DNA from 2 places in the Streptomyces sp. NPDC051218 genome. Region 2 is predicted to be linked to the other one. Evidence: riboswitches for the same ligand, from Rfam matches in the RefSeq annotation. Region 2 holds a riboswitch; the other holds the start of a gene.
What was found. Region 2 has a riboswitch for cobalamin ahead of ACIBCK_RS24690 (CoA-acylating methylmalonate-semialdehyde dehydrogenase). Riboswitches for the same ligand answer to the same signal wherever they lie in the genome.
Positions count from the first base shown of each region.

Region 1 (4,254 bases), on a different contig from region 2:
CGGCGAGGCCGCGCTCGCGCAGCCACTCCAGGGCACGGACCGTGCCGCGCGTCCCCGGCACGATCACGAGATCGGCGTCGACCAGCTCTTCCGCCCGGTCCACGAACCGCACGACGACGCCGGGTTCGGCGGCCAGCGCGTCCACGTCCGTGAAGTTCGACATCAGCGGTACGGCACAGACGGCGACCCGCAGCACGTCCTCACCGACCGGGGGAGCGACCACGGACTCCCGCACGGCACCCCGCAGGGAGACCCGGAGCCCGTCCTCCTCGTCGATGCCGAGGCCGTGCTGGAACGGCAGCACACCGAACGTGCGCCGCCCGGTCAGCTCATGAAGCATGTCGAGCCCCGGTTCGAGCAGCGAGACATCGCCCCGGAACTTGTTGACGAGATACCCGGCGACCAGCTCCTGGTCCTCGGCGCTCAGCAGCGCCGTCGTCCCGAAGAAGGAGGCGAAGACGCCCCCGCGGTCGATGTCTCCCACCACGACCACGGGGAAGCGGGCGGCCCGCGCGATCCCCATGTTCACGATGTCCGTACGCCGCAGATTGATCTCCGCGGGGCTGCCCGCACCTTCGCAGATCACGGCGTCATAGCTGCCCCGAAGTTCCTCGAGGCATCCCACGACGGTCGACAACAACGCTTCCTGCCGCCCACCGTGGTAGCCGCGCGCGCTCATCTCGCCGACCGGCTTGCCCATCAGGACGACCTGGCTGCTGCGGTCGCTGCCCGGCTTGAGAAGGACCGGATTCATCAGCGCGGTCGGCTCGACCCGGGCGGCCTGCGCCTGCATGGCCTGGGCCCGCCCGATCTCGGCGCCTTCGCGCGTGACAAAGGAGTTGAGGGACATGTTCTGCGCCTTGAAGGGCGCGACGGAGACCCCCTTGCGCGCCAGCCACCGGCAGATACCGGCGGTGACGACGCTCTTGCCCGCGTCGGACGTGGTTCCTGCGACGAGCAGCCCACCACTCATGAGGCCCTGCCTTTCCGTAGCGTGCTCACGGCCGCCGCGACGCCGAGGGCGAGCAGCCCGACCCGCCGCGACAGCTTCACGGCCCGCTCGATGTCGGTGACTTCGACGCCCCGCCCGTCCCCGTTCAGGACAGGCCGGTGCTCTACCCGCCCCGCGTACGAGAGAGTCCCCCCGAGCCGTACGCCCAACGCCCCGGCGAAGGCGGCCTCGACGGGCCCCGCGTTGGGGCTCGGATGCTTGGCGGCATCGTCACGCCAGGCCCGCACCGCGCCGCGCGGCGCGTCCCCGGCGGCAGCCGCGAGCACCGCGGTGAGCCGGGCGCCCGGCCACCCCAGTACGTCGTCGAGGCGGGCGGAGGCCCACCCGTAGCGCCGGTACTTCACGGACTTGTGCCCGACCATGGCGTCGAGCGTGTTGACGGCCCGGAAGCCGACCAGGCCGGGGACCCCGCCAAGGGCCCCCCACACCAAGGCCCCGACCACGGCGTCGGACGTGTTCTCGGCGACGGACTCGACCACGGCCCGCGCGATGCCGTCGGCGTCGAGCGCCTGCGGATCGCGGCCGCACAGATGCGGCAGCCGCTCCCGCGCCACCTCGATGTCCCCGGCGGCGAGCGCCCCGCCGATGGCCCGCGCCTCACGCCCCAGCGAGGTGCCGCCGACCACGGCCCAAGTGGTCGCGGCGGTCAGCGCGACGGACGCGGCGCGCGCGTCACGTACAAGAGAAGAGGCCAGGACGGCGGCGCCGGTCGCGCCTCCGGCGCACACCACGGTGTGCAGGGCGCCCCACCCGCGGTGGTCACGCCAGAGCAGTCGCTCGACAGCGCTCGCGGCCCGCCCGAACGCGGCGACCGGATGCCCGCGGCGGGGATCGCCGAGGAACAGATCACCGAGGAGGCCGGCGGCGGCGCCGTACGCGAAGTCGCGATCGGCACGCATGGCTTCAGCCGGTCGTCGTGCCGAGAGGAGAGCTCACGCTCGGGAACTGGTCCGGCAACGGGCGGCCGCGCATGGCGAATGTCCTCACTCAGGGTGTCCGCGCCCTGGTTCGACGTGATCGGCGGCGAGAGTTCCTGGCTTCCGAGGAGTCAGCTCCTCGATGACAGTGGCGGGACCGCGCCGGATTCGCACCGGCTTCCTCTCCTGCTGCCGTATTGGCTCCGGCAGTCCACCACGGCCCGCGAAGGCCCGTCAACTCGCCGTTGACCTGCGACGGGAGAGTGTGCGGAGGCCCACATACGAAGGTGGGGTGCGGGACGCAGAAGCGTCCCGCACCCCACCTTGAAGCCCGGTCGTCAGGCGACGATCAGATAGATCCCGTACGCCACGGCCGCCGCGCAGAGCGCGAAGCACACATACGCGCCCGTGCGTGCCGCGGCGGCGGTGCCGCCCGCCGTGGACGCACCCGCGGAGGCTCCCGCGGTGGCGGCGCCGGACGTGGCCGCCTCGCGCTTGGAGAGGCCGACGATGCCGAGGGTGAACAGGCCCACCAGGGCCACCGTCACCGCGAGGCTGACTCCGAAGACGGAGCCGAGAGCTGCCCAGTCGATGTCCATGCTGACTCTTCCTTACACCGTGGCGGGCCGGGCGGGGTCCGCCACGGTGCTGGTCGGGGCCGCGATGGTGGCCTTGACGAAGTCGATGTCCGCGCTGGCCACGGCCGACCCGGTGGGGGGCGGTGTGACGGCGGCCATCGCGTTGGTCACGACGCCCACGGGCTCGGCGGCGGAGGAGCCGCCGATCTCGTCGTCGGCGACGTTCGTGTGGTCGACGGCGTTGCGCCGGGACAGCACCCAGATGACGGCGGAGCCGCCGATGAGGAGCGCGGCGGTGGCCGCGATGCCCCAAGGGCCCTGCTTGGTGAGGAACTCGGCCCCCGCGCCGACCAGACCGGCGGCCGGCAGGGTCAGACCCCAGGCGACGAACATGCGGGTCGCCGTGGACCAGCGGACCACGCCGCCCTTGCGGCCGAGGCCCGCGCCCATGACGGCGCCGGAGCAGGACTGCGTGGTGGAGAGCGAGAAACCGATGTGCGAGGAGGCCAGGATGACTGTCGCGGCGCTGGTCTGGGCGGCGAAGCCCTGCTGCGGCTGGAGGTCGGTGAGGCCCTTGCCCATGGTGCGGATGATGCGCCAGCCGCCGAGGTAGGTGCCGAGCGCGATGGCGACACCGGCCGAGACGATGACCCACATCGGGGGGTTGGCGCCCGGGTTCAGGACGCCGCCGGTGACCAGGGCGAGCGTGATGATGCCCATGGTCTTCTGCGCGTCGTTCGTGCCGTGGGCCAGCGAGACGAGGCCCGCGGAGGCGATCTGTCCGGCGCGGTAACCCTTGGCCGTGGCCTTGGTGTCGGTGTTGCGGCCGATCCGGTACGTCAGGCGCGTGGCCACCAGCGCGGCGAGACCCGCCACGAGAGGCGCGGCCAGGGCCGGGATCAGGATCTTGGTGACGACGGTGCCGCCGTTGATCGACGACCAGCCCATCGACATGACCGCGGCGCCGATGAGGCCACCGAAGAGTGCGTGGGAGGAACTGGAGGGCAGGCCCACCAGCCAGGTCAGCAGATTCCAGAGGATCGCGCCGACCAGGGCCGCGAAGATCACCTCTGTCTTCAGTCCGTCCTCGTTGACGATGCCGCCAGAGATCGTCTTGGCGACTTCGACGGAGAGGAAAGCGCCGACGAGATTCAGCACGGCGGACATGGCCACCGCCGTCTTGGGCTTGAGAGCGCCAGTCGAGATGGTGGTAGCCATCGCGTTGGCTGTGTCGTGGAAACCGTTCGTGAAGTCGAACACGAGAGCGGTAACGATCACGATCCCGAGGAGAAGCGTGATGTGTTCCATTTACCCAGGCTTCTGTTGGACGTCAGTGGCAATTGGAACGTAGGCAACCTTGGTGAACGGAAAGTGAACTGGGCCGGGCCGTGCGGTGACTCAATTCGGGGCGCCTTCGCTCCGGTTCCGCTTGTGCCGTGCCGGTGATCGACCGGAGCGGCGGCGGGAGGCCGGGCGGGAGGCCCGGAATCCCGGCTTCCCAGGGTGCCTCACCATCCCCGTGCACACCCCTCGGGGCGGCTCGGCGAGCCGCCGAAGAGATTCTGATCACCCGAGCCGCCCGGCCGACCGCGCCGGTGGATCGCGAGCCGCCTGGCAGGATCACGGCATGACGGAGCAGCGGGACGAAGGCCGGCGGGGCGCGATGGAGCGGGCGTGGGACGAACTGGTGGCGGCGGCCCGCAGAACGGTGGCGGACGGCCTGGTGGTCGGCACGTCGGGCAATGTC
Region 1 is NZ_JBITEU010000001.1:59,588-63,841, reverse strand. Features, by position in the region: gene ACIBCK_RS00335 (cobyric acid synthase) at 1-973, opposite strand, end outside; gene ACIBCK_RS00330 (cobalamin biosynthesis protein) at 970-1,911, opposite strand; cobalamin riboswitch at 2,019-2,161, opposite strand; gene ACIBCK_RS00325 (hypothetical protein) at 2,268-2,528, opposite strand; gene ACIBCK_RS00320 (anion permease) at 2,541-3,815, opposite strand; gene ACIBCK_RS00315 (class II aldolase/adducin family protein) at 4,135-4,254, shown strand, end outside.
Region 1: linked by a shared signal. The riboswitch ahead of ACIBCK_RS00330 (cobalamin biosynthesis protein) and the one ahead of ACIBCK_RS24690 (CoA-acylating methylmalonate-semialdehyde dehydrogenase) in region 2 are both predicted to bind cobalamin.

Region 2 (4,254 bases):
CGCATCGGCATCGCCAACTACTTCGCGGCCGCGCTGATCCTGCCCTACCGCCGCTTCCACGCCGCGGCGGAGGAGTTCCGTTACGACATCGAGCGGCTCACCGACCACTTCGGCCTCGGCTACGAGACCATCTGCCACCGCCTCAGCACCCTCCAGCGCCCCCGGCTGCGCGGGGTGCCCTTCTCCTTCGTCCGCGTCGACAGGGCGGGCAACATGTCGAAGCGTCAGTCGGCCACCGCGTTCCACTTCTCCCGAGCGGGCGGCACCTGCCCGCTGTGGAACGTGTACGAGGCCTTCGCCGCGCCGGGCCGCATCCACGTCCAGGTCGCCGCCATGCCCGACGGGCAGCGTTTCCTGTGGACCGCCCGTGCGGTCACCCGGCACCGCGGCGGCTGGGGAGAGCCCGGCAAGACGTTCGCCATCGGCCTCGGCTGCGAGATCCGCCATGCGGCACGGCTCGTCTACTCCGACGGCCTCGATCTCGACAGCGCATCGTCCGCCGTGCCCATCGGCATGGGCTGCCGCCTCTGCGAACGCACCGACTGCCCCCAGCGGGCGGTGCCGCCGCTGGACCGGCGCCTGGCCATCGACGAGAACAGCAGCACCTTCATTCCCTATCCGGTGGCCGGGGAACAGGAGAGGCCCTGAGGTCTCACGGCAGACCCGCGGGCACACCTGCGGGTCTTATTGCACATTACTTGCAACTACACTTCACAGGCAGAAAGAGGCTGTAGGTGAAGGAGACGCCGGTGGCAGCGGGGCGCATTGTGCTGGGGATCGAGTCGTCGTGCGACGAGACCGGAGCGGGGATCGTCTCGCAAGGGCGGTTGCTCGCCCACGCGGTGGCGTCGAGCATGGACGAGCACGCCCGGTTCGGCGGCGTGGTCCCCGAGATCGCCGCACGAGCGCACCTGCACTCCTTCACCCCGGTCGTCCGGCGCGCCCTCGACCAGGCGGGTCTGAAGCTGTCCGACATCGGCGCGGTGGCGGTCACCACGGGCCCCGGTCTGTCCGGCGCGCTCCAGGTCGGCGTCGCGGGAGCCAAGACCCTGGCCTACGAGCTCGACGTCCCGCTGTACGGGGTGCACCACCTGGCCGGGCATGTCGCCGCCGACACGCTGGAGCACGGCCCGCTGCCCGACCCCTGCGTGGTCCTGATCGTCTCGGGCGGGCACACCTCCCTGCTGCTCGTCCGGGACCTGGCCCGCGATCCGATCGTGCACCTGGGGGACACCCTGGACGACGCGGCGGGCGAGTGCTTCGATAAGGTCGCCCGCGTCTTCGGCCTGCCGTATCCGGGCGGCCCCGCCATCGACCGCGCCGCACGGAGCGGCGATCCGCGGGCGGTGGCCTTCCCCCGCCCCCTCACCGGGCCGAAGGACGACCCGTACGCGTTCTCCTTCTCCGGTCTCAAGACCGCCGCCGCGCGCTGGGCCGAGGGGCACGCCGGCCGCGACCTTCTGGTGGCCGACGGCGCGGCCTCGCTCCAGGAGGCCGTCGCGGACGTACTGACCCGCAAGGCGCTCGCCGCCTGCCGGGACCACGGGGTCGGGACCCTCGTCGTGGTGGGCGGTGTCGCCGCCAACTCGCGCGTGCGGACGCTCGCCGAGGAGCGGTGCGCCGCCGCGGGCGTGCGGCTGCGCGTACCCCCGATGACCCTGTGCACCGACAACGGCGCGATGATCGCCGCCGTCGGCGACCTGCTCGTACGCTCCGGGGCCGAACCCGCGCCCTGGGACGTGTCGATCGACCCGTCGGCTCCCCTCGCGTACGCGGCCCTGCAGCCGAGGGCGGCCACGGCGAGGGCTGCCTGATGGCCTCGGTCGTACGGCTGCTGAGCGGTGAGCAACTGCTCGCGCACGTGGACGACTTGCGCGGCGTCTACGCCGAAGCCTTCCGCGCGGCGCCCTGGTACGAGGACGAGGAGAGGGTGGCGCAGTTCCTGGTCCGGCTCCACGACGACATACGGCGCCCCGGCTTCACCGCGGCGGTCGCCCTGGAGGGTGCGGGCATCACAGGGTTCGCCACCGGATGGACCACGCCCGCCCCCTTTCCCGCCGACCGCTGCTACCCGCAGGCGGCGGCCGGACTCGGTGCCGAGCGCACCCTGTCGTGGCTGTGCGGGGCCCGCGAGATAGACGAACTCGCCGTGCGCCCCGCCGCCCAGGGTGCCGGTACCGGGGCCGCCCTCCTTGACGCGATGGCCGCCGGCGCCCCCGACGGCCGTCTCTGGCTGCTGACTTCGGTCAAATCGCCGCAGGCCATGGGCTTCTACGGCCGCCAGGGCTGGACCCAGGCGACGCACCCCGCCCCCGACGGCAAGGGCGTCGTCGTCTTCCTCGGCCCCCGCCACCCCGCCAGGACCCTCGCGGTGTCCCGCGGCGGGGAGGGGTGGACTTACTAGGGCGTCCAACTATATGTTCGTGGCACAAGGTCCGCGGTGCAGGGAAGCCGGTGTGAATCCGGCACGGTCCCGCCACTGTGACCGGGGAGTGTGCTGCCATCCACACGCCACTGGCGAAGTCTGCCGGGAAGGCGGGCGGCGCGCGGAGATCCGGGAGTCAGGATACCGGCCGCGGAATGTTCCGTGTTGTCCACGAGGATGGAGCAGACACGCATGGCACCGGTCCGTACCCACGACCCTGGTGATCCGGCGGAGCGCACACAACTCACCACGCGCTCATAGGACTTCGCGACCCCGGGCGGTCTCGACCCACGCCTGACGGCCCCGACATCCGCTGTCCCGCGGCTGACGCCGGCAGCGCACGCATCCGTGCGCCCCGTCGGCGGCGCGCCGTGCCGTCCCCGGATCTCACCTGACGAGAGCAGGCACCCATGGTCCGTGAACTCACGCACTTCATCGGCGGCAAGCACACCGCCGGCACGTCGGGCCTCTTCGGCGACGTGTACGACCCCAACACCGGCACCGTCCAGGCCCGCGTACCGCTCGCGGGCCGGCCCGACACCGAGGCGGCGATCGCCGACGCGGTCAACGCCCAGCGAGAATGGGCGAGGTGGAACCCGCAGCGACGCGCCCGCGTCCTGCTGCGCTTCCTCCAGCTCGTCGAGGCCGAACGCGAGTCCCTGGCAGGGCTGTTGTCCGCAGAGCACGGCAAGACCGTGGCCGACGCGCACGGCGACATCCAACGCGGCCTGGAAGTCGTGGAGTTCGCCGCCGGGATCCCGCACCTGCTCAAGGGCGAGTTCACGGACAACGCGGGCAGCGGCATCGACGTGCACTCGCTGCGCTCCCCGATCGGTGTGGTCGCGGGGATCACCCCGTTCAACTTCCCCGCGATGATCCCGCTGTGGAAGGCGGCGCCCGCCATCGCCTGCGGCAACGCGTTCATCCTCAAGCCCTCCGAGCGCGACCCCTCCGTGCCCCTGCGTCTTGCCGAACTGCTCCTGGAGGCAGGCCTGCCGCCCGGCGTCCTGAACGTCGTCAACGGCGGCAAGGAAGCGGTCGACACCCTCCTTGCGGACCCCAGGGTCGGCGCGCTCGGCTTCGTGGGCTCCACACCGGTCGCCGCGCACATCTACGCCACCGCCGCCGCGCACGGCAAGCGCGCCCAGTGCTTCGGCGGCGCCAAGAACCACATGATCGTGATGCCGGACGCCGACATCGACCAGGCAGTCGACGCGCTCATCGGCGCCGGATACGGCTCGGCGGGCGAGCGCTGCATGGCCATCTCCGTGGCCGTGCCCGTCGGCGAGGAGACCGCCGACGCGCTGGTGGCCGCGCTCAAGGAGCGCATCGGCACGCTCCGCGTCGGCCGCAGCGACGACCCTCGGGCCGACTTCGGCCCGCTCGTCAGCAGGGACGCGCTCGACCGGGTCCGCAGGTACGTGGACATCGGCGTCAACGAGGGTGCCGAACTCGTGGTCGACGGAGGGCGGTTCAAGCTGTCGGGCCATGAGGACGGGTTCTTCGCGGGTGCCTCGCTCTTCGACCGGGTCGGACCTCGGATGCGGATCTACCGCGAGGAGATCTTCGGCCCCGTCCTGTGCGTCGTACGCGCCGCCGACTACGAGGAAGCCCTGCGGCTGCCCAGCGAGCACCCGTACGGCAACGGGGTCGCGATCTTCACCAGGGACGGCGACACCGCCCGTGACTTCACCCGCCGCGTCGACACCGGCATGGTCGGCGTCAACGTCCCCATCCCGGTGCCCGTGGCCTATCACACCTTCGGCGGCTGGAAGCGCTCCGGCTTCGGCGACCTGAACCAGCACGGCCCCGACGCCATCCGGTTCTAC
Region 2 is NZ_JBITEU010000008.1:257,120-261,373, reverse strand. Features, by position in the region: gene ACIBCK_RS24705 (short-chain fatty acyl-CoA regulator family protein) at 1-648, shown strand, start outside; gene tsaD (tRNA (adenosine(37)-N6)-threonylcarbamoyltransferase complex transferase subunit TsaD) at 750-1,814, shown strand; gene ACIBCK_RS24695 (GNAT family N-acetyltransferase) at 1,814-2,404, shown strand; cobalamin riboswitch at 2,408-2,593, shown strand; gene ACIBCK_RS24690 (CoA-acylating methylmalonate-semialdehyde dehydrogenase) at 2,836-4,254, shown strand, end outside.